4 regions of the Bacillus sp. JJ1566 genome follow, and region 1 is predicted to be linked to each of the others. Evidence: riboswitches for the same ligand, from Rfam matches in the RefSeq annotation. Region 1 holds a riboswitch; each other region holds the start of a gene.
What was found. A riboswitch is a leader RNA that binds a small molecule or an ion and turns the genes downstream of it on or off. The one in region 1 is predicted to bind cyclic di-GMP.
Positions count from the first base shown of each region.

Region 1 (7,512 bases):
CAACCCCTACCTCATTATCGGTAGCAGTTAATCTAACATCCACACTCTCATTAACCCAGTTGGTCGGTGCATTAATTGATGTAACAGGTGCTTCCTCATCGATAATTAATTTAGCAAGTACAATATTTGAAGGTACTGATTCTCCAAATGAATTACTAACAGAAGTAACAATATATTCATGGTTTGCATATGAAAGATTATTAAGTGTATAAGACAAATTATTAACCTTTTCAGCGATCAAAACTTGCTCGCCATCAATAATCTCATAGATGTTATAACCATTTGCATAGGTTACGAAATCCCAGGTAATTCTTGCACTTGTGTCACTTGTTAAGTTCAAGTTTGCTACTGGTGGCTCCATGATTGGATAGATAATATTTTCTGTAATCTGGTTTGATGGCACTGATTCACCGAAAGTAGTGTGATACCCAATTACTTCAAAGGAATGTGTATCTTCGGTTAAATTATGAACTTTTAAGCTTCTTGCTGTACCATCATATATCTGTTTGCGACTATCATTTGTTATTTGATACACTCGGTATTTATTTGCCCAATCAGCAGCTGACCAGGTCAAAGTAATATTATTTATATCATTAATTACTCCAACTAGTTGAGTAGGCTGTACCTCTGGCCAGATCAGTGTTAACTCTGTCGACGTACTTTCAGGAGACTCTCCAAAACGGTCACTATAAGAATGCACAACATATTCATAATCACCCTCAGGCATACCTCTGAACATTGTTGATGTACCTGTAGTTTTTCGTTGGAATACCTTTTCACCATCTATAATCTGATACACATTGTATTCTTTTGCATATTCTACCTTTTCCCACCTAAGAACAATGTCATTTCCATTTGAAATGCTATTTGTCACATTTTCAGGCTTCTGCATAATGGGATGAACCAATGTAACCGAAACCGCACTACTTTCTGGAGATTCTCCAAAACGGTCACTAAATGAGTGAACCTCGTATTCGTAGTCACCTTCTGGTTGATTTGTAAAATTTACACTAGTTCCAGTTACGGTTCTTTGTAATACTTTTTCACCATCAATAATTTGATACACATTGTAGTTCTTGGTATAATCTGATGCCGTCCACTTTAATTGAATGTCATTACCATTCGAAATAGTTTTTGTTAGATTTTCCGGTGCTTGCATTGTTGGATATAGAACATCTAAAGAAACAATGCTTCCCTCTACTGATTCCCCAAAACGTTTACTTACGGATTGAACGAAATATATGTGGTTTCCTTCATTGACATTACTTATTTGATATACATTTGAAGTAATATCTTTTTTAACGAGTTCCTTTTTGACACCTATTACCTCATAAACATTATAAGAATCAGCATAATCTGCCTTTTCCCACGAAAGTTTAATATCATTTCCATTTGACAACACATAGCTAAGACTTGCCGGCTTCTCCATTTCTGGATGCACTAAGTTTACTAAAATCTCGGCCCCAAACTTCGATTCGCCATGAATCGTAGAGTTTGAATGAACAACGAAATGATAGTCACCTTCATGTTGGTTCGATATAGTTAATGTTTTTGAACTTGTATTTTTTAAAAAGACCTTTTCTCCATCGATAACCTGATATACATTGTAATTTGTTGCGTTCTCTGCAACCGTCCATGAAAGAAAAATATCGTTTCCATTTCTGATTTCAAACTTGGGATCTGTTGGTGCTTTAATTGTCAGTCCCTCTACTGTAACAATTATTTGAGCACCTATTTTAGATTCACCAAATTTGGAAGAAACAGAGTAAATCTCATAAGCGTATTCCCCAGCAGCCATATTCGAGAAGGTTCTATTCGTACTACTCGTAGTTGCCTTGAGAACTTTTTCTTCATTTTCAATCTGATAAATCTTATAGGTTGTTGCATATTCCACTGCATCCCATTCTAGACTAAATGATGTCTCACTCTTAATTGTCTTCGTAACATTAGTAGGTGCAGACATTTCAGGGTGAATAACTGAAATGATTGTTTCAGTTCCCTCTAATGACTCGCCAAATCGAGATGAATAGGAATGGACTACATATTTGTAATTGCCCTCTGCCATATTTGTAATAGTAGTGATTGTCGAAGGACTTGTTACTGTCTTTACTCTTACCTTAGACCCGTCATCTTTCACTTGGTAAACATAATAATTGGTTGTATTTGAAGTTGGTTCCCATTCCACCACAACATCGTTACCATTTTTAACATAGGAGGTTACTTTGCCTGGTGACTGCATTTCAACGTGATCAATCGTTAATGAAACTCTTGCACCCTGTACTGATTCTCCAAAACGATCATTGTATGAATGAATTTCAAATTCATAATCCCCGGCTTCCGCCTTTGAGTATGTGATGGAAGTATTTGAGACTGTACTTTTTAATAGTTTTTCACCATCAATGATTTGATAGATTTTATATTCTTTGGCATTTGGAACACTATTCCAAGTTAGCCTTATATCATTAAGATTTAATAATTGATATGAAAAATTGGCCGGTGCCTCCATCGTGATTTCATCCAAAACGACAGTTAATCCTTCTCCACCGACGGATTCGCCAAAGCGGTCACTGAATGCCTGAACTTCATACTTATAGCTTCCTGCTGAAACATTTGACAGTCTAATAGACGTATTAGTTGTTGTTCCAACAAGCTCTTTGCCATTTTCGGTAATTTTATAAAGTCTATATTCTGTTGTAAAAGGGACCGACCCCCAACTAAAGGTAACGTCATTCCCATTTGAAATTGAGTATTTGAAGTTGCTTGGTGTTACCATCATTGGATGAACCACCTCAGCTATGATAGGTGCTGAAGTAGGTGAATCTCCATATAATGTGTTAACTGCGGAAACAGCATATTGATAATTTCCTTCAGCCAAATTTGTAATTGTGTAATCCTTCTTCGTTGGAGAAGCTAGTAACGTAAGCTGTCCATCCTCGGAAACCTGATAGAGATTATAGACTTCCGCATATTTAACTGTATCCCAGGATAGAACTACATTGTTTCCATTACTAATCCTGTAAGATAGATTGGATGGGGTGACCATCTCTGGATATGTAACAGTAAAACTGATAGGAGCACTTGGTCCAGACTCACCTTCCGAAGTTAATGTCGATATGACATAGGTATAAGTACCCTCAGGAAGATTATTTATTAAAAAGCTATTAGAATTTACCTTCTCTTGTAAAACGAGTCGACCCTCAGTAATTTCGTAGATATTGTATCCTGTTGCGCCATATACAGAATTCCAACTGAGTTTAATATCATCTGGAGTTACCTCCTGATATGAAATATCGCTTGGTGGCAGCATACTACCACTTGCAAGTGCATTGCCAAATGGGAAGAACAATTGAACAACCATTAAAAGCAACGCGAAAAAAGTAACATTTCTTTTTAAAATTTTCTTCATTCTTTAGTCCTACCTTTCTAAAAAAAGCCAAAAGAAAAAGAACCTCATACAAGGTTCATAGGTAGATAGACTATGAGTCCTTGTGGCAACCGGCTACCATCCACTTATTGTGGGTAAGGCCCTTGGCTTTGCGTCCTATGATTTCCCATAGTTTGCCTTTTTCACTTTGGTTTTTTGTTATTCATTACCTACTATCATACTATTATACTACTCTTTTGAAAAGGTCTATTTTACTATTTATAGTCAATTTATCCTTATTTTACAGAAAAATCTAATAAAATAAACCGAGTAGCATTTGCACTACTCGGTATCAACGCTATTTTCTTTTATCAAAAAACATTCCATCTGCCGACCCGACTTGATAGGGGTTAGCATACTTTTTTGAAGTAGCTTTACTCTTTTTCAATTGGGCTAAATCCGTCTGGATCTCGAGTTTAATTTCTGCTAATTTGGAATCAATGATTTTGTTCATACGGACGATTTCGGTACCTACCTTGTTTTCATCATCTGTGTAGGGTGGAGAAATTTCTTTAATTGTACGGTCCCTCAAGTCTAAGAGAGAAGTAATTTTTTCAATAATACTATCTCGATTCTCTTTCGAAATCGGTTGTTCCACTAACTCCAGTAATTCCTTTGTTATATGGTATAGTGACAAAAGTGCGTTCACTAGGCTTGTCCACCTTGAAATTGCTTTTGACGGTTCACTTGAATAACTTGCTTCCATGTGTCTCTAAATTCCTTCACATATCCCTCTGCTTCTTCTAATATTTGCAGATCATTGTTTATGTTAGCTTCAATTAGGCATGATTTAATATAATCATACATTGCCATCATTTGTTTTGAAATCTCATTATCCATATTCAATGTAACCATAAGTTCTTGGATAATATTTTGTGCCTTGATTAAATTTGTATTTTTTCCACTAATATTATTTTCTTCCATCGCAACTCTGGCCATTGAAATAAATTTAAGACAACCGTTATAGAGCATTAACGTTAACTCGCCTGGCGATGCGGTTGATACTGAATTCTTTTGATACGCTTGATAGGGATTATTCACAGCCATTTTTCATCCACTCCTTCTTACCTCTAAGAAAACTAGAAAATCAATTTTAAGCTTTATTATCAAAAAAGAGCCCCAAATAATTTGTCATTGAAGCATAGATATCCAGCAATTTCTTTGATGGAATTTCCCGAATAACCTCATTTGTATTTGTGTCAATAATCTTCACATAATATTTTTGTAATTCCTCATGTAATTCAAACTTTAACGAAGTAGTGGTTGGTGATAAAAAGTCGTTCATCACATTCACAACCTCTTCAAGCCTTTCCTTTGAAACTAGTATTTTGTTCTCTAGTTGTTTATTTTCTTTTGGTTGTATGTGATCAATTATCAATTCATTATTTCTACTTGAAATATCAGCGTTCTTAAAAACAGAAGAGTTAAAGGAAATATCTTTAATTACCATACTAGTCTTCCCCTTTCGACTGAACAAACCAAATCTATTATTAATATCGGCAATAATTCATTTACATTTAGTAGAAGTTCCTAAATTAAAAAGGTTTTGATATGACGGTTTTTTTAAGTTCCTAAAAAAAGCAAAGTGAAGGGTTTCATATCCCTCACTTTGCTTTTTTACATCCCTCCACCGAATTGTTGCATAAGCCAACCACTTTGAGAGTTAGCTCTTTGCAAAGCCGCTTCCATTGCTTGGAACTGTCTCCAATAACGGCCTTCAACTCGAGCTAAACGATCCTCTTCTCTAGATATGCCGTTTTCAATATTTTTCAATTCTTTGGCCAGCATGCTATTTACATCAATAGAATGATTAGGAGAACCTGCCTTAGAACTTAGTTCAGAAATTCCAAAATTTAACCGATCGTATAATCTGATACCTAAGCCGCTCTCATTATGCTTTTGGACATTGGATACAGTCGTGCCAGTTTCCAAACTACTTGAAGTAAAAAGCTTTATGACACTATCCATATTATTTTCTAGAGCTGCGTTTAGCTTCTTTTCATCAATTACTAGCTTGCCATTATCTCGCCAATCTTTACTTGTTGTAATGCCAATATCAAATAAAAACTGAAATCCTGCATCACCTGTTTCAACAGCAGTCCCTAAACTAGATCTTAAATCCGTGAGAAACCTAGAAACCGTATGATCCCCATTTAACATCCCGCTTTGAGCTTTTTCTTCCCAGAGCTCAATTTCCCGATCTGTCATCTCATTTTTTTGTTCTTCTGTTAGAGGCGGAAAGTCCCTGTAGCGTTTCTCTACTATCTTTCCATTAAGTTCCGCAATTAGCTCATTGTACTTATCCACAAAATTTTTAATGCTGTCAAAAACAACTGTTGTATCTTTTCTTGTTTCAACAGACACAGGTTGATCAGTTGTGATATTTGCCTTCAAATCAAATTTAATTCCATCAAAGGTAAAGCTGTTCCCTATTGGATTGATAGTCAATCCATTTATGACGACTTTCGCAGCAACCGCATCAGAACCTTTAGCTGTAGATACACCATTTGAAGAAAAGCTATCTGTACTATCATTAACTGTCCCATTTATGAGCCCTAATTTATTAGCAGAAATAGCTGTATCACCATTTACTTTTAAATTAGTGATAGAGATCTCAGATGTTGCTGCTTTATTCGTACTAGTTAAAATTAATGAACCTCCATCTTTAAAGTAGGAGGCTGTAACCCCTGCACCAGCATCATTGATTTTAGTAATGGCAGTTGCTATTGTATCTGTAGCTTCAATGGTAACAAGAGTTCCATTAAGATCAAAAGAAATATTTTCATCCAGGGCTCCCCCCTCTGCAATGTTTAATTTAAAACTAGCAGAAGCACCTCTAGCCTCTTTAGCCATAGAAGCTTCACTTATGGTGTAAGTTGAAGAAGAAGGTAATCCTGTAACTGTGGCTCCCAATTTTTCAGGTTGTGTTACTGTTGCAGTCTGTTTATTAAATGGGGTTTGAAGTCTTAGATTCTCAGTTGCAGATCGAAAGCTTGCAAGCTTACTATTAATTTCTCGATAAGCATCTGTTTTCCACATATTCATCGTTTTCGCTTGCTGTAATTTAATTAACCTATGCTTTTGAGCATTAACTAACTCCTTTACCATACTTTCTGTGTCCAAGCCAGAGGCTAAACCTGAAAATCTTATGGTTGTATTAGTAATCATCATTTATCCTCCATATCTTTTACTTATATGTTCTACAGGCTCTGGATAGTAAGTACTATACTCTTAACTCTTAGCCTTAATATAATATATATATTCTTTATATCGTCACGGATTGAATAATTTCAAATAGGTAATAAGAATGAAGTGAGCAAAAATTATCTTTTCAAGAGATGTTTTAAAAACATGAAAGAGGCTTCTTTCTCCGCTAAGAAGTCAAGGTAGTAACGACTTCTACCGTTCGAGCAGCACAATTGAAGCATGATGACCATAGGTAGGAATTTTTCGCTGCGTTCCAGGCCGAGACCAAGTCAAATGCAGACTTTGATAAGCTCGAATGTGTGTCTCTTCCTGATAATAAGAGGATCGTATTTTCATTATAGGCATTTTTTATCCATTCTAGTTTATGAGTAAACAAGCTTTGTTTTTTAGAATTCGCATTTTTTAACACATAAATAGGGCGTGTATAACGATAAGAGAGACACCAAAACATACATAATACACCAGTTTGAATCATTTGCACGTCATAGGTGCGATGAAAGTATTCAGGGACAATCGGTGTATTCCAAGATACATCCGTTCCCATCCATGCTTGGAAGGGAAACTAGTGAAAAAAATTTCTTTAGCTCCATCTGTTGTTCTTCTGTTAAAAAGCAAGGACGTCCCTTACCAAATTTACGTTAAAACGAAAGATGTATTCAGTGGCTTTCTGCCGGTGCAAGTTACAAATCTCAGCGACTTCCATTACGAGACGGACAGATGTAATTCGATAGAGTATATTTGCCCGGGTTTCTTATTTTTCATACAAACGTAAATCGACTGAGATCATTCATGGAAATTAACGACATTCAAACGTTTCATACAGCAGCACCCCATTGTCTATGTCTTTTCTTTACTAATCAGTATAAGCAAGACTAAACAGG
Region 1 covers NZ_JBALOP010000038.1:49,380-56,891, reverse strand. Annotated here, with positions in the region: partial or broken gene V7112_RS14720 (OmpL47-type beta-barrel domain-containing protein) at 1-3,406, opposite strand, end outside; cyclic di-GMP riboswitch class I at 3,488-3,573, opposite strand; gene V7112_RS14715 (flagellar protein FliT) at 3,723-4,073, opposite strand; gene fliS (flagellar export chaperone FliS) at 4,073-4,471, opposite strand; gene flaG (flagellar protein FlaG) at 4,518-4,874, opposite strand; gene fliD (flagellar filament capping protein FliD) at 5,042-6,592, opposite strand.

Region 2 (7,512 bases), on a different contig from region 1:
CAAAAGTAGCACCTTCACTAGGTGAGCCCATGCAAGAAACTTCCTATAAGCGAGTATATGAAAATAATAAAAACCTAAAAAATATATCAAATGCCATTCATATTATGAGTCGTTATACCTTCTGGGAAAGTCAATGTTTAGTGAAGGCAATTGCAGCCATGAAAATGTTGGAGCGAAGAAATATAGATTGTACTCTTTATTTAGGAACTGCAAGAGATGAATTTGGAAAAATGATTGCACATGCATGGTTACGTAGTGGATCATTTTATGTTACGGGAGCAGAAGGCATGGAGAAGTTTACTGTAGTTGGTAAATTTGCGAAAAGGATAAGTACTAATGGTCTTGAAGGAGAAAACAATGGATATCAAAAATCAACTTGATTTTACTAAAATACCGAGGGAAACAAAGTTGCTTTTAGAAATTATCAAGGATGAAAACGAAACTATTCTAACGGATACTCAAAAAGCTTTGTTCAAAAACATAGATTGGGACTTATTTGTGGAATTAGTCCTTCATCATCGAGTGTATCCGTATATCCTTCCCAAAATTGAGAAACTAAAAGATAGGCTAATTCCTGAATACGTAGTACAAAAAATTAATCAATATTATCGACACAACGTCATTAAAATGCTCCAATTATGTGGAGAAATGGAGCAGGTAAGTAAATTATTAATAGAAAACGAGATACATCCTCTATTTTTAAAAGGGCCTGTACTTGCTACGGACTTATATGGTGATTTATCACTCCGTACATCAGGAGATTTAGATGTACTAATCCCAATCGAAGAACTGGAGAAAGCCGAAGAACTAATACTTAATGCTGGTTATGAGAAAAACGAGTACATTCAATCAGTTTTAAATGACTGGAAGTGGAGGCATCATCATTTTACATACTTCCACCCAATAAAAGGCATTAAGTTAGAGATTCATTGGAGATTAAACCCTGCACCTAGTAAGGAACCCAATTTTTTTGACTTATGGAAAAGAAAGAGAATATACTCCACAACAAGCTATCCAGTATATTTTTTAGGAATAGAGGATTTATTTTTATTTCTAGTAACGCATGGAGCAAGGCACGGCTGGTCCCGCCTTCGTTGGCTAGTTGATATTCATCAGTTAGTGAAAAAAGATATAAATTGGTTTACTCTTACCCGTCACTTAAAAAAATTCAAATGTGATCATATCGGTGGACAGGCAATAATTCTTACTACTCAGTTACTAGAAACGAACTTGACTGATGAAATGAAGCCATTAATCTGCAGACAACGTCCATTCCAATTGGCCCAACAAGCTATTTTTTATATTGAAAAAATGGTGCATTTACATACAGCTCCATTACCTCATGATGTATCAACATACCATTCGAAGCATTTAATTTCACTTTTGACTTTTAAACAAAGAATCTTCCAAGTTTTAAGTACATTACACCCTTATTATATAGATGTTGAAACCTTACCCTTACCAAAAAGATTGCATTTCTTATATTTCATATTACGCCCATTTCTCTTGATAAAAAGACGAAAAAAGAAATACTCATTGAATTAATTGGAGGTTTGGAAGTGAATCACATCTTATATTTTTATAAAAAATTGCGTTCATATGCTGGTAAAAAGCTTTATATAAACCTCCTAGCAATGATGTTGATTAGTTTATTAGACGGAATTGCAATTATTATGCTAATTCCTTTATTAAGTGCGAGTGGAATAATGAATATAACTTCTAGCAATTCGTCAATATCATTTGTATTCGAGTACCTAAACAAAATATCAGAAGCGTTAAGTTTTACTGCTATACTTGGGATATTTGTGATGGTCGGGATACTACAAAATTTTATCCAACGTTACCTAACAATTCAAAACACAAAGATACAGCATGGTTTTTTTAGGCAGCTCCGTATCGAAACGTATAGCGCCTTAATGTATTCAAATTGGGACTTTTTCTTAAAACGACGGAAATCCGATATCATTAATTCTTTAACGGCTGAAATAGCCCAGGCGAGTGCTGGAACCAATACGTTTTTACAGTTTATTACAGCCGTTATTTTTACAATTATCCAAGTTGTAATTGCTTTTATCCTATCCCCTAAGATTACGATTTTTGTATTGTTGAGTGGTTTTATTTTATCTCTTTTTTCCTATGTATTTATCAAAAAATCTAGAGCATTAGGGAAACTAAACTGGGAGTTTGGCAAGAGTTATATGGCAGGAATCACAGATAGTTTTAACGGAATAAAAGAAATCAAAAGTAACAATCTAGAAGAGTCGCGTATTCAATGGTATAGCTATATGACAAAACAACTCCATGATGAACAAATTAATTATTCAAAGCTTAAAACACTGTCCCAATTTAATTACAAGGTTGCATCCACAATTCTTATTGCTGTATTTATTTACTTTTCAGTTACTTTTTATCATACCGAAGTTGCGCAACTACTACTAATTATAGCTATTTTTTCAAGGTTATGGCCACGAATCACGGGGATCCAAGCCGGTTTGGAGCAAATGGCTACAGTAACACCTGCATTAAAAGCAGTTATAAGCCTTCAGATGGATTGTTTAAAGGCAAAAGAAATAACAGGGCAGGTTGATCAAAAAACGATAAAGATTGAAAATGGAATTGAATGTAAGAAAGTGTATTTTAGATATAGAGAAAGTGATCAGAAATATGCGCTAAAGGGGATTGATGTGTTCATTCCCTCATACCAAATGACAGCAATTGTTGGGCGGTCTGGTGCTGGAAAAAGTACACTAATTGATTTATTAATGGGCTTAAATCAACAAGAAAATGGTCAGGTTTTACTTGATGGTGTACCTCTATCTGAATCAAACTTGTTATCGCTTAGGCGTTCGATAAGCTATGTTCCACAAGATCCATTTTTGTTTAATGTAAGTATTAGGGAAAACTTAGAAATTCTAAACCAAGATGCTACTGATGAACAACTATGGGAGGCACTTGAGTTTGCTTCTGCAGCAGATTTTGTGCGTAGGCTTCCTCAAGGTCTTGATACACTAATTGGCGACCGGGGAATTCGTCTCTCTGGAGGAGAGCGCCAAAGGATTGTTCTTGCGAGGGCAATATTGCGTAATCCTTCTATATTAGTATTGGATGAAGCTACTAGTGCACTAGACACTGAAAATGAATCAAATATTCAAGAAGCCTTAGAAAAATTAAAAGGGAAAATGACAATCATTGTTATTGCGCATCGTTTGTCAACTATACGAAATGCGGATCAGGTTATTGTATTAGAGCAAGGAGAAGTAATTCAACAAGGTAATTTTAACCAACTTGCGAATGATAAACGAGGAATGTTTAGTCATCTCCTAGGAAAGCAAATGGAAGCTACTTTATAAAATATTTACCTTGAGTGGTCTTTTAATCGAGAAGTTTGGAGAAAATGTTAAAAGTACTTATAGTGAGTATGGTATTTTGAAAAAGAAAGTAGGTATTACATGCTACTCCGAGCTTCTCTAAGGCTTTTACCCGTAATATATATGACGTGGATTTGGTTACAATCAAGTCATTTTAATCCTAGCAAATTAGAAGGGATTCATGTTCAAATTGGTGTACCTATCTATTTATTGTTAGGTGCTGCGCTCGAAATTGGTCATCTGTTTCAGTTTGCGATTTTATACGCATTATTGGTGATGGCTTTCCTGACCTTTGGAAAGTTATCACTTAGGATAGAAATTCTCCTATTTACAATCTCAGTTTTATACGGTGCCCTAGATGAAATCCATCAATACTATGTCCCATTCAGATCTTTTTCGGTAACTGATTTGATAAAAGACACGATTGGTGTCATTGTAGTTTCATATATCATCCACAAAAAATATTTTCATCACCAACAATCAAGGATTAGCAAATTTTTAAGAGGGATAACAGGTCTAAATAAGAATATATCCCTATAAAAAAGCCCTTCAAGAGATGAAGTTTTTTCACTCTTCTGAAGGGCTTTTTATTATTTGTTATTGGTATTCTTCCATTTGTTAAATTCTAAGAACGCTTTAAATTCTTCCTTTGAAACACCGGATTTCATTGCTTCTTGTACTAGTTGGGTCCAATCAGAATCAAGATCTTCTATTTGAACTTCGTGATCCTCTTCATGGAGTAGAGTGTTCACTGATACCCCAAGGACCGCAGAGATTTTCTCTAAAAATTGAATAGAAGGATTTGATTGAAGGTTGCGTTCCATTGAACTTAGATATGATTTAGCAACCCCAGCTCTATCAGCTAATTCAGATAGGGATAATTTTCTTTGCAAACGGTATTGTTTGATACGTTGACCAATCATTAAATCCACCTTCCTCCATTTATGATTATAACATAAAATGAAGAGGTTTGTTTTATATGAAGAACGTTTTTGTCAAAAATATTGTAAGATTAAGTGTTTTACCGAAGTTAGAGTGGGTTTCTCTGTTCTTTATCCAATCAATGAGTCAAGTCCGTCAGCTTTTTCTGCAAAGAACGCTTTGATTTCATTCACACTAATTCCCATATCTAGTGCTTCTAAAATTAGGTCTACCCATTCCTGATCAAGTGTTTCGTTTTCTACTTTTATCATACTTTCCAATACCCTCCCAAAATACATTAGTATTCCAGGCAGTCCAGCCATCATAATTGAAATTTCCAACCTTAGACCTGTGACTTTGCGTCCCTATTTTTCAATAAGTTTGCCTTTGTCTGTTGAAGCTCCGCCGACTGACCTAAAACGATAGTCCATATATGTATAGAACCTTTGTATTACATTTAGAAGTATAATTCATAAAAAACATCTTTTATGTAAAAAACTGTCGATGTCAAAATATTTACAAAATAAAATTAATTGCTTGTTTACTCCCTCGAAAAATGGATACTTTTCACCAATGGTGTAGGAAAAACTCGAAAGATAAGAAAAAAGACCTAGGAATTGTTAACTAAATGGAAGGGAGGGTTAATAAATATCTATTTTACATAAGATTTTTTGTAAAAATTCCAATTAAATGTAAGGTATTTGTCGAACGATTTTTTAAGTAATTTCATAAAAATATGTAACCTACCCCCAAAAATGAGGATAGGCCATTTTTACATTGTATTTTGACATAGATAAAACAATCCGCCATTGATAATTTCGACAAGGATTTTCGGTTCGTATTGGTCCTTGAGTGCTTCTTTTTCAATTTCATAGCTTTCTGGCTTTTCGTCGATTCCTTCATAAAAAGCATCTAACAGGGTTAAATCTTCATCCCAACGTTTTCTTGCTTCATCAGCCCATGCGTGAGTTTGTGATTCCGCATAGCCTCTCACATATTGCTGAAGTCGATTAACACCACTTTGTGGCTTAACCAGTGGTGACATCGTATACGTTAAATCTGGTATTTTTGGAGTGAGTGGCAGCTTTTCCACTTTTTCCTGAAAATCCTCAACAATGATTCCATTAATGAGTTGTAAGCCAAGCGACATCAATACATCACGCTTACGGTCACTCTTATACGAAACCTTCACATTTAACCCAAGCCAAGGGTATAGAGGTGTATTACCTTGGGCACCGGGTGGTTTTTGTTGATACAACCGAATGTAGCTTGCTAGCTTTTTTGTTGATTCAAAAATTTGATGTAAGCGGGGAGCTCCGAAATGGATAAAGTCACCCTTTACATTTTCAGGTGCTTGGTCCCGGTCCGTAATTAATGTTAACTTCATCGGATTCGGTTCTCCACCTGTTTTTTCAACATATGTCCAATAAAAGGGACGGTTCATTAACTGCTTATCTAGATCGATTGTCAACTGAACCGTCATATATCCAGGATGGCGTTCAATAATTTCGCAATGGTTAGATATAAAATATTTCTCTAGAAAATTAACGATTTCCTGTTGCTGCACGCTGCTCACCACCGTTTTGTTCTTCAAAACTGATAATTGAAGTTAAATTCTCCATCTTAATTTTCATCTCACCCTCGCTTCGTGAACGAAGCATGATATCTTGAATATGGTCTTCAATATTTCCAAGATCGAGCCTTGTTAAAATATCATCCAACTGCCCAATGACGCGCTCAAACAGATTAATTTTTTCATATAAAAGCTTTAAAATATGTTCCTCAACCGTGTTTTTCGTTGCGAAATTATAAATATGAACATCCTTTTCTTGACCAAGACGATGAATACGCCCAATTCGTTGCTCAAGCCTCATCGGATTCCAAGGGAGGTCATAGTTGATAATATGATTACAGAATTGCAGGTTAATTCCTTCGCCGCCTGCTTCAGTTGCAATTAACACTTGGACTTTCCCTTTAAACAATTCCCTCATCCAATCCTTTTTTCCACGTTTGAACCCACCACGAAATGGAACCGATGAAATTCCGTTTTGCTGCAGGAACCATTGCAAATACATTTGAGTCGCACGATATTCGGTAAAAATAATGACTTTATCATCAATTTGCTTAATGAGTTCAACCGCTTTTTCAGCCTTTGAGTTTTGGGTGACTTGTTCAACCTTTTTCATGAGTCCCAATACCATATCCGCGGGGGCGGAAGCAGTGCCATCCTCATTCTTTTTCTCAAGCATCTTCTTCAAAGTAAAGTAAACAGCCTCACGACTACTACAAGCTTCTCTTTGTAAGGTTAGAATCGAGAACATACTTGATGCAAATCCTGAAAAGCTAGACCGATAGGCGGAAATCGCGTCATATAGCTCTTGTTCAGTCTCGGAGAACTCAATCGGAACGGTTTCAACCTTTCGTTTTGTCCATTCAATTCCTGTGTCATCACGGCGATTCCGGATCATTACTTTATTGACTAGTTCCTTTAAATGTTCATGATCATTGAGAGAACGGCTCCTTTTCCCGAATAATTCCTCGAAGTTTTCCTGATTACCTAAGTGTCCGGGCTTAAGCAGGGATACAAGATTAAAAATCTCATCAATTCGGTTTTGAATAGGAGTTGCTGTTAATAGCAAGCAAAACTTCTTCTTTAGGTTTTGAACAAACTCATAGTTTTTTGTTTTATTGTTTTTTAGCTTGTGAGCCTCGTCTATGATAATTAAATCGTAATCCTGCTCATATACGATTTCCCGATGTGGACTTCTTTTTGCCGTATCAATCGAAGAAACAATGACATCATATTGCTCCCACATATAGCTTTTCTTTTGCTGAACTGCTGGAATATAAAATTTTTGATTTAATTCAGATGCCCATTGCGATACAAGGGAAGCTGGGACAAGAATCAATACTTTCTTCACTAGTCCACGAATCATATATTCTTTTAAAATCAGGCCAGCCTCGATTGTTTTTCCGAGTCCAACTTCATCTGCTAAAATCGCTTTTCCATTCATTTTTTCAACCACTTGCTTTGCAACCTCAAGTTGATGGGGAAGTGGTGTTAACTGTGGTAAATGCTTAGGAGCCTGAAGGCCTTCGAATTCAGGTATCGACTGGTGTTTTTCAACTTCATATGCAAGCTTATACAACTCCCAGTTCGCCCAAGGACCGTCATCGTCAATTCTTTGCAAAAAGTCACCTTGCCACGACTGATCAAATTCAA
Region 2 covers NZ_JBALOP010000066.1:4,825-12,336, reverse strand. Annotated here, with positions in the region: gene V7112_RS22035 (lasso peptide biosynthesis B2 protein) at 1-380, shown strand, start outside; gene V7112_RS22030 (nucleotidyltransferase domain-containing protein) at 358-1,545, shown strand; gene V7112_RS22025 (ABC transporter ATP-binding protein) at 1,560-3,350, shown strand; gene V7112_RS22020 (VanZ family protein) at 3,450-3,908, shown strand; gene V7112_RS22015 (helix-turn-helix domain-containing protein) at 3,959-4,291, opposite strand; gene V7112_RS22010 (anti-repressor SinI family protein) at 4,421-4,561, opposite strand; cyclic di-GMP riboswitch class I at 4,596-4,685, opposite strand; gene V7112_RS22005 (YqhG family protein) at 5,062-5,856, opposite strand; gene V7112_RS22000 (DEAD/DEAH box helicase) at 5,834-7,512, opposite strand, start outside.
Region 2: linked by a shared signal. The riboswitch ahead of V7112_RS22010 (anti-repressor SinI family protein) and the one ahead of V7112_RS14720 (OmpL47-type beta-barrel domain-containing protein) in region 1 are both predicted to bind cyclic di-GMP.

Region 3 (7,512 bases), on a different contig from region 1:
GGGTCATCGCTTCTGGTCTGACATGGGAATACAACTATCTCTATGGTGGAAACAATAGTCATCCCCAAGGTGGAGTGACTGGTACCTACGCACAAACGGCTATGGAGGATATGTTTAGATATGCCATCCGTGTCAGCGATATTAGTGTAAATGATTTAAAAATTCTCGAGGAACTATACTTAGATAGCAATTCACATCATATTGTTGTTGCTTCGAAAGAAACGGGTCAAGCCATTTCAGGTGTTCAAGTCAAGGTTGGAGACTCCGAATACATAACGGATGAAAATGGAAAGGTTAGGTATGACGGACCTTATGAAAAAAGGCTTGTTACTGTTTCGAAGGAAGGGTACAGAACGATTCAACAAGAGTATGACTTGAAGAAAAGAACAGCCCGTTTTCTCTTCCTAGAACCAGATGCCAACGATGGTTTACCTTATTTTACTAGAGTACAAGATCGGGAGACCAACTTTGATTTACGATCACAAACGGTTCGTTTTATAGAAGGTGACAAAGATTTGCTTCACCTAAAGGTTGCAGGTGACTGGGGTGAGGAAAGTGGCGGAATGTATTATCTTTACCAAGAAGGGGAAAAAGGTGGTCCTGCCGGGAAGCAATTAAGGAGTATATCAGGTGAGTTTATTTTATTCCCTGGGCTTCAGTTGAATCCGGAGCAGCCAGTTAAACTCAAGATGGTATCAGATAATAATGTATCTAGTGAGCCGATCACAATCAATCTATTTATTGATGAAGCACCTGAGTCTGATATAGGTAACAATGGAGAGGGTTTAGAAAACATACAAAGTTTCCTTGTCGCTGAAGAACAACAAGGATCAATAAACAATGATTTAATCACTCGTATTTTTCCAGGTGATTTTAAATTGAAAGCGCCGTCTTTACCTGTTGATATATTAAAAAAGGTAAACGATGATGGTACTGTAACTTATAGAGGTACGATAGGGATAAAACGTGATAACCTATTGAAAAAAGACACCGAATGGAATACTTATAAAAAAGACTTTGATAAGGCACAGAAAAATGGTGATCGTTTGTCTGATCTAAATAGATTACTAAATACGTATGGTGGTTATTCAGGCGGATTTACGATCGAAAGAAAGTTCTGGAATCCAAAGGTTAATGCTGTAGGATATATAGAAGTGAAACAAGACAAGAATGGTAAAATTCTTGAAAATGCAGGTGGCGTGATTCTAACTGGTAGTAATACATCCGTGTATTCACAACAGTTTTTATATGGTCCAGTTCCGCTGTACCTTGATCTTACAGGACAAATTTCAATTTCAGCTCAGGTTGGTACGGAATACTCCTATGAAAAAGAAAAATTGATGCTTGCTTCCGGAGAATTAAAAGTTAGACCTACGGGGGCATTAGGTGGAGGTCTTGGTGTTAGTGGCTTGGCAACCGTTGGTGTAGAAGGTGGAGCGGGCTTCAACATTAAGATTTATCCAGAAATCGATGCAGCCTTTGAAACCTGGGCTAAGATTAAAGCCAAATTGTTGTTTGTAGTTGATTGGGAATATACTCTTGCCAGATCTACTATTAAAGTATGGCCAAGGGATAACAAGAACCTAATGAGAATGGCCGGTGAAGATTTCGAAATCATTGAATCTGAAATGTCGTTAACTTCACGGGATTATGCACAAAAAACAACAAATTGGAATGGTGCCAATCAAGATAGATTACGTTCATTGAACATGGTCCAACCATTGAATGAGGATGCTTTGGAAGGTCTGCAAATGTTACAGGATTGGATTATGCCGAACAGTATTCCTCAATTTGCAAAAGTAGATGATACGTTAGTCATGCTATTTCATAGCGATGATCCGACAAGAGAAATTGGTAATCATACCGTTCTAATGTATTCCATGTATCTAAATAATGCATGGAGTGAACCGGTACCAGTTTGGGATAGTGAAACAGCGGACTTTTTCTTCCAGCCATTTGAATATAAGGATGAATTATATGCCGTTTGGCAAAAGTCTAAAGCTAAGGTAAGTGAAACTGAAGTGGAAGATTTGCTTGATGAGGTCACTAAAAACAGTGAAATCAGTTTTGCTAAATGGAATAATAAAACGATGAAATTCGAAAATCAACAGTTTGTAACAGATAACAAGGTACTTGATATGTATGCAACTCTTGCGTCTAATGGTAAAAATCTTACGTCGGTGTGGGTAAGTAATAGTGAAAACGACCCATTAGGAGAATCAGGAACCTATTCAATTATGAAAAGCACGTTATCACAAGGGAAATGGTCTACCCCAACAGTTGTTTACCAAACGACAGACTATATTACTGAACTTTCAGCAGGGTACGTGGATGAGGATTTGAGTATTGCATATAGCGTGCAGTCTGAGGAAGGCCATTCTGATATTTATACCATAAAGGATGGTAAAGCTAAACAGATTTCTCAAAATCCAAATGCAAGAGCCCTCAAATTTAACGATAATCATTTCTACTGGCATTCAGACGGAAGTGTCATTGAATATGATATTGCAAAAGCAACTAGAAATCAGATAAATTCTGGTCAAGAAGCTGTCATCACATCGTCCTATCAGTTGTTGGAAAATGAGGGAAGATCCGCAATTGTATGGCATGGTGAAGCAGATGGAAGCTCGACAGTTTACGCTTCTCTAAGAACGAATGATGGATGGAGTGCTCCGATTTCACTTTTTGAGAGTGAGAATTTTACGATTCAGTATATGGATATTGAGCGGATGAAAAATGGAGATTGGAAGATGATCATGAACGCACTTCAGTATGTGAATGAAGATCCGAAGAATTCTTTCATTTTCGCGAATGTGGAGCCAAAAGCAGATACACTTCTGAATGATGTATATGCGAACGAGGCTTTACGGGATGGAGCTACTCAGCCGATTGAATTTAGTGTGACCAATCTTGGTGAGAATCAAGTGAACACGCTAACTCTAAAAATGCAAATTGGAGATGATGTTTTCTTAGAGAAAACCATCGAGACCCAGATTAAGCCTGGAGAAACCGTTAACTTAAAAGAAACCGTTAATGTTTCGAGTATTACGAAAGAAACAGAGATCAATTTTTCCGTGTATGCAAATGAGGAGCGCGATAAGACTAACAATCATGAAGTGATTACTTTAGGTCTGACGAATGTATCCTTGACACTTCAACAGCATCGACTCGATGACAAAATCATTGTAACAGCCAATGTGTCAAATCATTCAGCTACACCTGCCAATGTTGCAATCAAGGTCATGGAAGACTCAATCGATGGACTCGTGCTTGATGTTAAAGATATCGGAAAGCTGAAGAACGATACAGATTATGTGTACGTATACTCGATTGATTTAAATAACGTCAATTTTAATAATAGTGATAGTAAACAGTATTATTTTAAAATTGAAACGCTCGAGACTGATTTAAATGAATACGACAATTCAGATATGGTGGTCGTGTTTGACGAAAAGGAAAAAGAAATCAGTGACGAACCTATTGAAGATATTGAAATGGTTCGAGTAACGGGGATGGAAATATCTCAAAAACAGGTGGCACTCGTGTTAGATGATCCTGAGGCTTCCAGTTTCCAACTCCATGCAGAAATAAAGCCTTTCAATGCTAGTAATCCATATGTAAAATGGACAACAAGCGATGGTGGAGTGGCAAGCGTCGACCAAAATGGATTGGTTACTGCTACTGGTTTGGGGACAACCCAAGTTACTGCAACAACATATGATGGTGAATTTGTTGGAACGGTTGATGTAACCGTTAGTGATGAAGCATTGACTTATTCACTAAAACTCGTTTCTTCTGAAGGTGGAAGTATTTCGGTTGGTTCGGAAGGAAATTATGAAAGCGGCGCAGTCATCCATCTTACTGCAAAACCTGATGCTGGCTATCGCTTTAAAAACTGGTCGACCTCAGATGGAGGAGCGTTTGAGAACGCAGCTAGTTTAGAAACTACTTTCACGATGCCTTCAAATTCAACGACTGTCACAGCGAATTTTGAACTTGAAAGCAACGACGATGGAGAAGGAAAAGACCCTACAGACCCTGAAGAACCAGGCGAAGACGAGGGAACAGATCCACAGGGGCCAAATGATCCTGAAGGAAATGATCCAAATCCATCCAATGATGAAACTAAAAACGGAGAAAAAATCGAAACACCAAAAGATAAACTTTCTCCAGAGAAATCAGGGGATGCTGGAAACGCTAAAGACAAAGCAACAGGTGGAGAAAAATCTAATAAACTACCAATCACAGCAACAAATACCTACTCCATCCTTCTAGCTGGCTTACTGCTCCTATTACTAGGCACCGTGTTTTACCTAGTTAACAGAAGATTGAAAGCTTAGGGACAGAGGGACAGGTCCCTCGTCCCAGGGAAAATATTGTATTCTAGTTAAATGAACCGGAGAGCATGAGAATTATCATGCTCTTCGGTTTTTTTGGGACAGGGGGACAGGTCCCTTGTCCCAGGAAAAATTCTGTAATCCAGTGGTACTACAAATGTTTCCAAAACCCAAGGTAGAGCTTTTTTATTTATCGACTAGAATACTGTATGATAAGGGGTGGAGGTTAGATAAAAGATGAGCAAAAATAAAGGTGGACTATTTAAAGCAATCCGAATCGTCATCCTCGGCTTCTTATTCATAAGAGAATTAATTACATACAAAATAAAAAAGGGAAAGTAGGGACAGAGGGACAGGTCCCTTGTCCCAGCTATTTTAAATGTCGTAAGTTTATTTGCTTATTGGAACAACCAGGAAGTTGTTAATCAACTTTGTAAAAGGGCACTATTGTGTTAACTGTCACTGGATTTTACCAACATCCCCACCCATGACCTTATTTTACAGCGATTGTCACTAGTACCGTTTGCTAAGTGGAAATCTAGAGTCTAATCCCCTCGTATTTTGACCGAGGAATTGGACGGCTGACCTTCAAAATCGCCCCCCTCGTCTACCCATTTTCATTGTACTCAAGATCACCATTAGGTCTGTAGAATTAGTGTCTTTTTCAATTTCAACGTTTTCTTTGTCATCACTAGCAACTTCCTCGGCTTTTTTCAACGCCGCAGCCACACGTGCATAAGAGCAATTACATATTTATCTTCTGTTGTTATATCCGTTTGAAACTTTAAATCCAGTACCCTTCCATCGTCTTCGAGTTTCGCAAAATCATAATTCTTGAATCATGCACTGAAATTCCTGCACCCACGTGCTATTTGTGCAGGAGTTTTGGAGGGATTGTCGAATTACATTTTTATATGGTATAGGATAGGGTGATCGAAGCGTGTTTAAGGCCAAAGATTGGAAGAAAAAGAGCTTGCGAATTTTATTTTTACTTACTATTTATTTTGCATATGAATACCAAAAGCCAATAATGACAACAGAGAAAGCCACAGATTATGCAGCTTTGTGCTTGTTTGTTCCACCAAAAAGATTGGGAATAGAATCCAAGGAAATGAATTGGCCCTATATTGAAGCAGAGAAACTTTCCATTGATCAAAAGAACGGTTTTTTTAATCAAATAACGAATAAACGCGAGTTCAATATAACTCTGATAACTAAAAATGGAGAAGAACTAATGGTTAAGCTTGACGCGTATAGTGGAGATTGCCTTGAGGTGACTGGACCATTAAATGAATAGGGTGGACTACTGCTTATTGTGCGAGGATAAATAAGAAAAGTAAGGTTGATAGGATTAACCCAGAATTATGAAACTAATGAACAAAAAATTGATTGAAAAGAACGAGGAGGGTTTCCCGCATCTCTTTACGGGTTATATAAACGGGAATAAAAGGAGGGCAGTTGATAGGAAACAAGTGGTATTACTTCTATAGTGGCGGTCAAATGGCAGCCAATACTACTATAAATGGCTATAAATTCAATGCAAATGGAGCTTGGATTAACTAGATTGGGACAGAGGGACAGGTCCCTTGTCCCTGTAAAAATATGGTGGGACGAGGAACCTGTCCCCTTGTCCCAGGTATTTCCTAAACTACCAATTTAGTTTATACTATTAGATATAGTTAAAAATACCTATTTTTATGGCAAACTACTTGAAAGAGTAGGACGCAAAGCTAGAGGGGCTACTTCGGATTTTAGAATTGCCAGCCAGTTGCAAGCTAAGAATTGTGATGCCCTTTTTAGGGTGTTTTTTTTTTGCAGGTGAATAGGTGAAAAATGATGAAAAAAGAGAGGGAATAATTTAATGTTAGAACCAGTTGAAATCAAACCAACAAGTAAAAAGGTGTTAACACTACTTTTTACTATATTTTTAATAGGAGCTTTCCAATTCATGAGTCCTATAACGAAAGCAGAGGTACAAGGTACGACTCCAATCAACGAGGAGTTTGAATGGGTAGATAATGGAGATAACACGGTTACGATTACGAGATACATAGGGACTGACACAAATGTCAACATACCAAATGAAATTGATGGCAAAGCAGTTGTTGAAATCGATGATTTTGCATTTAATGGGTTTCTTAATGGGGTTAAAATCACGAATGTATATATTCCTAGTAATGTAAAAAGCCTCGGGCAAGCAGTTTTTACTAGAAACGTTTTAGAATCTATTGAGGTAGATCCTGATAATCTCTACTTTAAGGACATTGATGGAAAAGGTTTATATTCGAAGGATGGAAAAGTATTAATTCAAGGTACAATGTCTGGCCAAATTAATGAGGGAACGGAAATGATCGGTGATCAAGCATTATTAGGTATGGTCTTAACCAATATAAAGCTTCCTAGTACCATAAAATATATTGGAAAAGCAGCCTTTTATGATAACGAAATTTCAGAATTAATAATTGGAAGTAACATAAGCTTTAGTCCTACTAATTCTTTTGCATCTGTAGCGTTTGGGAAAAACCCACTCCAAACCATTAAGGTAGATACAGATCATCCAAACTTTAAAGATATCGATGGAAAAGGAATGTATACCAAAGATGGTAAACAATTAATTATTGGTACAGCTTCTGGTGAAGTTGCAGAAGGAACAGAATCAATACGTTACGATGCATTTATTTCTACAAAAGGATTAACAAAGTTAGTTATTCCAAGCAGTGTTAATAAGATTGATGATTATCTATTTAGACACGGTACTCTACATGAGGTGGTTATTCAAGGGAAGGATACAATTATTAATCTTTTTGAATTCGGTGGCTCTGGAATTCTAATCCATGAGAATTCTCAACCAATAAACAAAAATATAACAATTTATAGCCATGCCTCATCAGGTGCAAAGGAATATGCAGATCAATATGGTATGAATTTTGCTTTGATTGAAAATGGATGGGAGTTGAAAAACGGTCAGTGGGTTTATTATGAAGACGGAATACAACAAACTGGTTGGATTCTGGACGGTAGCACTTGGTATTACTTGGGAACCGATGGTTTTATGAAAACGGGTTGGTTGCTGGAAAATGGTTCTTGGTATTACCTTAATAGTAGTGGTGCGATGATGACTAATTGGCAAAAAGTAAATAATATCTGGTATTACTTTAATAATAGTGGCTCAATG
Region 3 covers NZ_JBALOP010000008.1:54,757-62,268, forward strand. Annotated here, with positions in the region: gene V7112_RS05465 (InlB B-repeat-containing protein) at 1-4,340, shown strand, start outside; gene V7112_RS05470 (hypothetical protein) at 5,278-5,634, shown strand; gene V7112_RS05475 (hypothetical protein) at 5,796-5,900, shown strand; cyclic di-GMP riboswitch class I at 6,027-6,113, shown strand; partial or broken gene V7112_RS05480 (leucine-rich repeat protein) at 6,199-7,512, shown strand, end outside.
Region 3: linked by a shared signal. The riboswitch ahead of V7112_RS05480 (leucine-rich repeat protein) and the one ahead of V7112_RS14720 (OmpL47-type beta-barrel domain-containing protein) in region 1 are both predicted to bind cyclic di-GMP.

Region 4 (7,512 bases), on a different contig from region 1:
TTCAATCGCAAATCCGCCCATGCTATCGACTTGAATACCGCCAACGTTGAATTTCGCAAAATGGCTCGTTTTAAAAGGCAGTTTAGATTCCGCCTCAATGGGCGTTCCTAGCCCTGCAAGAATCTCATTGAGATCCACAGCGTCCTCCTCTTTCACCAGCAAGTCAATATCGTTTGGGTGCTGAACAAGCCCGTGAACGCTTAATAAAAGTGACCCGCCAACACCCCAAACGATTTTTCGATCACCAATAGCTGCTGCAAACTCCCTTAATGTTTTGATCACAATGAGGCCCCCTAAAAAGAAAGACTTGAGATTATCTCCCAAGCCTACTCTACCTTTTTTGAAATTTCATCTATCTTTTCTTCTAATCGTTTGACACGCTTTGAAAAACGCACCACATAGACGAGAATCGTAACAAAACTAAGTGGAACGAGAAGTGCAAATAACTGAAAAAGAATGTCTCCGATATTTAACACGTATGGGTACCTCCTCTTCTGGGACACGGGGACAGGTCCTTCGTCCCAGCTGGGACAAGGGACCTGTCCCTCTGTCCCATTATTCCAGCTTAAATCTCTGGATTAATGTGTTTAGTTCACCGGCGTTTTCTTCGAGTTGTTTGGCGCTTTTTGCGACTTCTTCCATTGAACTGCTGGATTGTTGGGCAGTTGCCGATACTTCCTCGACGCCTGCTGCCGATTCTTCCGCCACCGCAGCAATACCTTCGATGGCTCCACTGATCTCTCTTGTGTCATCAAGCACACCGTAGAGGGAGCCGGACATTGCCTCAATTTGGGTGCCGATATCAGCGATTTTCTGCTTTAACTCATTGAATGTTTTACCGGTTGTTTGGATTTGCGCGGTACCTTCTTCAACAGATTGGTAGCCGTCATCCAAGGATTGAACGACCTGCTTAGATTCAATTTGAATATCTTTTACAATCAACGTAATTTCAGAGACGGATTTTCCAACCTGTTCAGCAAGCTTTCGCACCTCGTCGGCGACTACGGCGAAGCCTTTTCCATGTTCACCTGCGCGAGCAGCCTCAATCGCTGCGTTCAATGCTAAAAGATTCGTTTGTCCTGCAATTTCTTGAATCACATTCACAAGCTTCGTAATTTCATTAGTTTTGTTATCCAGCCCAACCACCATCGCATGGGACTGTTTCATTTTTTCATGGATGCTGTTCATCTGTTGAATCGATGTTTCCATATAGGCATTTCCATCATTTGTTAGTGTTAGCATCCCTTGTGAATGGTCTTTAATGTCATCGCCCTTCACTGCAACCTGCATGATTTCCTGTGAGAAATCGGACATTTTTTCAATTAAAATGGTGGACGATGTTGCCTGGTCCTCTGAACCGCGTGAGAGTTCTTCCATCGTGACGGCGATTTGCTGACTGCCAGCCATGACCTCATCCGCATATTGGGTCAATTCCTCACTCTGGCCGGTCACATTATCGGAAACAACAGCCATTTGCTTGACCATGCCTCTTAGGTTTTCATTCATACCATTGACCGCCGTTACAAGCTGGCCTATTTCATCCTTGAGCTTTGTTTTAATAGGCTCTGCCTGAAGCTCACCATTCGAAATCGCCTTCATACGATACGCCACATGTTTCACTGGTCTTGAAATCACTTCGGAGGTAACAATCGAAATAATTGTTCCTAAAATAATCGCAACTACGGATACCACAAGCCCAACGATGTTCGCCTTCTCACCGTAGTTAACAACGTCCTCACCAGCCTGGACAATCTGTCTTTCTCGCTGATTCGAAAGGTTTTCAACTTGATCCATTAAGCTCCTTGCAGCCGGCTGGATGTGGGTCTGCAGATTATGCTTCGCAAGCTCGGCATTGCCACTTTCATAAGGAATAAACACATACTCTTTAATCATGTCACGCCATTTTTTCGTCTCGCGTAAAAGTTCCTCGACCTCTTTGATCTTCATCGCACTTAACTTTCGACTGGTTAAATCATATTCCACAGAATAGATATCATAATCGTTTCTATAGGAAGATTCCCCATACAGTACAAACCCACGAGCCAACGCAATGCTCTGAGCAATATTGTATTTCAAACTATCATATTCTAGTAAAACAGTGAGTTCCTCAGACACCATGTGATCCGTCTTTTGATTCATACTGGACACTGCAAAATAATTATAGGCTGATAAGCCTATACAAAGAATTATTATCGTAAAAAAACTAGCAAATAATCGCATGCGAATACTTTTCATCTATGATACCTCTTTCTTGTTGAATATTGAAAAACAAGGCAAAAAAATAAAGCCAATTCTATTGATTGGCCTAAACGCTTGATACTTTTGTAGACAGGCGATCATAGTACAGTGTACGGTAGACCCTATGCTTCTGGGCCACACCCTTTCAGAAAGTTTGCCCTTTTCTTCAAATATATGATTTTCTACCCACTAGTATATAAGTTTTTTCACCTTTGAACAATACTTCACACCACGAACCCTATTACTTTTTTACTACTAAATCTAACAATAACTTAAAAAAATCATCCTTACTCGCCGGTAACACCTCTGGTAACTCAACACTCGTTTTCATCCTAAAATCCCTCCATTTATAGGAACCACGGGGACGGTTCCGTTTCTGGGTCACAAGGACAGGTCCCTTGTCCCATTTGGGACGAGGGACCTGTCCCTCCGTCCCGCTCTAGTAATCTAGTATTGCCGCAATTTTGATAGATATACATTTTTGATAGAAAAAGTTTTACTAGATTTGGAGGGAAGGAATTGCCGGCAAAAGAGGAAGAAAGAACAAAAGCGCAAGCTCCTTGAACAGTCCCGACAAGCACAAGATAAGATGGCTAGAAGGTTGCACTTTAACCTTCTTGACAGATTGGCTTGTGACCTCGAGGGGCTAGGCGCTGGAGCTGGATGTAGCTAAACAACGTAATAAGTTATCCACAAGGTAGGATTTTATAGTTTCCTTAAAAACAAAAAAAGCCAACCCGAAGGCTGACTTTTATTCAAATGCGCATTGGCGTATTTGCTCACAGATTTTTTAGGCCCACACGACGTTGCCACAAGACGTGGCGTTTTTAATCTTTGATCTTTGCTTGAAAAGATTCCTTTGAAAATCGCATGTCTCCGCCGGAGGCTTTAACTTTATTCAGCCATGGTTTGAATACTCCACTGAATGATGAGACTCTTATACATTCCATCCCCACTTACGGAAGTTGGGACTTCTGCTGAATAAAGTTAGCGAGCAGACGCAAGAGCCTGTTCAATCACACGCATATTTTTCAATGTTTCTTCCACACTGTACATCGGTTGTTTATTGGATAGGACACTTTCCGCAAAATGCTCCACCTGAAGCTTGTACTGGTCACCCTGAACCGTTTCTTCACGCTGTCCAGCCTCTCCGGTTACAACTAGTACGCCGTTCCCACCTTCGTTATCCGGACGGAAAGCATGCTTTGCTAGAATAGAACCTTTTGTACCAATAACTTCATAAGATGCATTAAATGGTTGCTCTAAGCTCACATCAAAATTCGCAATTACACCACTTTCGAACTTCAATGTACCTGCTGCAGTAATATCAACATCATGTGTCGGATGTAGATTCGCTGTTGCCTTTACTTCAACCGGCTCTTCGCCCGTAATCAAGCGACTTGCATGAATGCAGTAGCAGCCCACATCGTAAAGCACTCCGCCGCCAAGATCCTTTTGCATCTTTATGCTGCCTGAATTTAAATCATGAAGAAAAGAGAACGTCGAACGAATCAGCTTCACATCACCGATTTCACCTGATGTAATGATTTCCTTCACACGGTTATGCTGTGGATGGAATTGATACATGAACGCTTCCATAAAAATCACATTATTTGCTTTAAAGGCTGCCGCCATTTCTTCCACGTCTTGTGATGTCAACGCAGCTGGCTTTTCACAAAGCACATGCTTACCGTGCTGTGCAGCTTCTATCGCCCATTGTTTATGTAGCTGATTTGGAAGTGGAATGTATACTGCATCAATTTCAGGATCATTCAATAAATCCGTGTATGAATCATAAGCTTTAGGGATGCCTAACTCTGCCGCAAAATCCTTGGCCTTCCCGCTTTCACTCGCAACAGCCACGACCTCCGCATTATGCGCGCGTTCCATGGCTGGAATCAATGTATTTCTCGCAATTTTTGCTGTAGATAAAACACCAAATCGTACCTTTGTCATCAGAGTTCCTCCTATTTACTAAATCAAACGCGCCGTGGGTATTTGCGCCCAATTGTTTATCATGATTCTACTCGTAATTACCCTGCAAAAGCGCTCAGTGCCAGTTCATGCTCGATAATTTCCTCTAAAAATCTCTGGCTTCCGCCGGAGATATTATGAAAATTGTTCATTCTTATACAAGAATCCCCCACTTGTAGAAGTAGGGGAGTACAGCCGAACAACTCTATATTCTCATATTTTTACAGATTTTGAAAGGGCTTTAATTTTATAGAAACACAAAAAAGCCAGAGTTTCCCCTCTGACTTCGACTTTCTGGTTTTTGAACTTAAACAGATTGACACTCTTTCAATCTACCAATGAGATCCTGCATGACCTCTTCTGTTGTTATAGAAGCTGTTCCTTCTACTTTTTTCTGAATATCTATCATAATGTTTAAAAGTTGTTCGGCACTCATACTTTTTACCTACCAATCTTATTTTCCAATTAAAATCCATTTTACACTATCCAACAAATTTTGCAAAGGAAAATCGTTACAATTTTATGACAAAACCCCTAACTCAGCTGTTAGGGGTTTAAAAACCATTTAATGTGCTGGAGGCGGGCCATCCCCCATATGAATTCCATCCGCAAAGACCGCAAACAACAATTCCCCTTTTTCGTTTACAAACGGCATAGCAACCATTGTATAAAAGATATCCCCTGGTGCCGGCATTTTGACAGCCATCACCTTATCAGCTCCAGCAAACTCATAGCCCTCACTCATTTTCTCTGATTTCACTATCTTAAACTCGTTCGATTTTAATATATTTGATACCACTTTATTACGCTCCGCTCCGACGAGATCGATGCACTCGCATTCATCATCCTCATGTGCAAAAACAGAATTTCCAGGCAGGGCAAGCATCAACAGCACAAGCACAATTCCTAAAACCTTGACCATTTTCTTCATTCTATATCCTCCCTTTCGTAGCTTCATTTCTACAAATTACACAGGAATCCGACAAATTCCTTTATTTTCTGTAAAAATGAGCCATTAGGCGGATAGGTAGTTCTATTTACCCAATTGAACATGAGTGTATTTATGGTGAATTTCACATTACCAGGTTAAGCGGCAGTTCTTAAACAGTTTTGCATAAAATAGATGGAAAAAGGTGATATTTTAACCAAAATGGAGGTATGGGTTTTTATATTAATTTCAAGTAAGGAAACCTTATTATGAATTGTTTTAGAGTGGAAGGTCACGAAGCCTAATGTTAATCCAAAAAGAAGGATACATCCCCATTAAATCATTTAAAAAAATTCTCACATTTTCTTTTGACGCTAGAAGGTTTTGTGTATACTATTAATTTTGAAACCTAGAAAGAAACAATTATTGGAGGTAGAAGGAATTTGAAACGATACTTTTTCCTGGACTGGCTGCGGATTTTCGCAATCATCGGCGTGGTAACTATACATGTTTCTGCATGGACTGTTGCAGAAAATCTTTACAATCATCCTCAATCATATTGGTTAGTTGGCAATCTTTTCGAATCCTTATCGAGATGCTCTGTACCGATATTCGTCATGATAAGTGGTGCACTCCTTCTTCGTAATGATAAGACATTAACTTATAAGGAGTTTATGCAAAAACGAATCGGGAAAATTTTCGTTCCATTATTAAGCTGGAGTCTTATTTATTATTTTTACCAGGTATATCGAGGGCACTTTACTCTTTCTGCTACAGAATTCGGCTCTATGTTCTTATCAAATTCTATTAGTTATCATTTATGGTTTATGTACATGATCCTGGGTCTCTATTTAGTGACACCACTATTGAAAATTCTGACAAGGCATGCCTCCAAAAGAGACATACAGTATTTTCTCCTACTATGGTTCATTATTTCAGTGTTTTCTAAAACGACGGATTACTTGTTTGGAATTAAAATAAATCTTGAATTATATTTTGTAATGAACTATGTTGGATACTTTATCCTAGGATACTATTTATCAACATATACAATTTCTAGGAAATTACAAATTTCATCTTATATAGGTGCAATTATTGGCTTGTTCGCTACCTTTAGTCTTACATATATATACACGAAATCCGCTGGTGGGGCGCTTAGTGAATTTTGGTATGAATACCATTCACCTAATGTATTTCTTGTATCAGTAGGAGTGTTTATTCTATTTAAATCTAGAGAAGAAAGTCTTTCAAAGCCAATTCCAATGCTATTTCAATGGATAAATCAAACTAGTTTCGGTATTTACCTTATCCATATATTGGTGATGTCACTCTTTATGGAATCCATTTTTAATAAAATCTACTACAATTTGCATCCAATCATTTCAATTCCACTAAATGTGGCTATAGTGATTACCATCAGTTTAATAGCTGTAATAATCATTAGACGAATTCCAGTTATAAAGAAAATCATCCCATAATGGATGCCTATAACGCCACTAAAATAGTAAAGCAGCGAGGGGAAAACATGCTTTTTCTCTCGCTGCTTTTTGTTGGTTCAAGTAGAGTTGGTTTATTCCTTAAAATAAGTGCTCATCAAATTCATCATTATCGACAAGGGCTTTGTATTTTTCAATTTCCTCGTAAAGGACTTTTTCTAGCTCCTTGAATTTTGTCGAGATGCTGCTTGGTGACACATCAAATTCCTCGGCAAGCTCTTCTTGGGTGGAAGTGCCCTCGTATGGATAAATTAATTCCATCATATACACCAATGCCGCTTCATATATTCCCGTTTTGATAATCCTCGGGTTTTTACGCTCACAATATTTATGCCACAATGTAAGTCCAATTCCGATAATTTCTTCTTCGTAATCGTACTCCTTCATCCGAACCTGAAACATTTCCGCTACCTCTTGCTGTTTTGGCGATTTCCATTCGTAATCCTCTGCGGATACGGAATCCTTTCCAAACATAAAAACCATGAATACGTTGATAAAATCATGTGACATAAAATCAACCGGATTCGTCTCGCCACTTTTTTCAAAGAGGTCAAGAATCATCTTTCGCATTTCTGCTGCAAATTCCGTTGGCAACTCCAGAAACGTCGGGAAAAAGATAGAGTTCGCTCCAGCAGGCAATAACGTACCGAACACAAAATAACCTACTTCCACTTCCGTCTCTGTTTCATAAATCCGCACGCTGTGCTCTACTTCTGTAAAAATGTCACGGACCGTCATAAAGGTTCTCCGCTCGTCAACCTCAGTCACCGTGTAGGCAGATGGACGTGCTGCCTTCCATTTTTGTATAAGGTCACGAGTTCGTGGACGGCTGCATTTCGGACCATAGATATCAACATACTCTTCTAAAATGGTTTT
Region 4 covers NZ_JBALOP010000028.1:63,802-71,313, reverse strand. Annotated here, with positions in the region: gene V7112_RS12725 (hypothetical protein) at 1-282, opposite strand, end outside; gene V7112_RS12720 (hypothetical protein) at 327-476, opposite strand; gene V7112_RS12715 (methyl-accepting chemotaxis protein) at 556-2,235, opposite strand; cyclic di-GMP riboswitch class I at 2,321-2,407, opposite strand; gene V7112_RS12710 (Gfo/Idh/MocA family protein) at 3,226-4,194, opposite strand; gene V7112_RS12705 (hypothetical protein) at 4,520-4,648, opposite strand; gene V7112_RS12700 (hypothetical protein) at 4,778-5,143, opposite strand; gene V7112_RS12695 (acyltransferase) at 5,584-6,618, shown strand; gene V7112_RS12690 (SEC-C metal-binding domain-containing protein) at 6,718-7,512, opposite strand, start outside.
Region 4: linked by a shared signal. The riboswitch ahead of V7112_RS12715 (methyl-accepting chemotaxis protein) and the one ahead of V7112_RS14720 (OmpL47-type beta-barrel domain-containing protein) in region 1 are both predicted to bind cyclic di-GMP.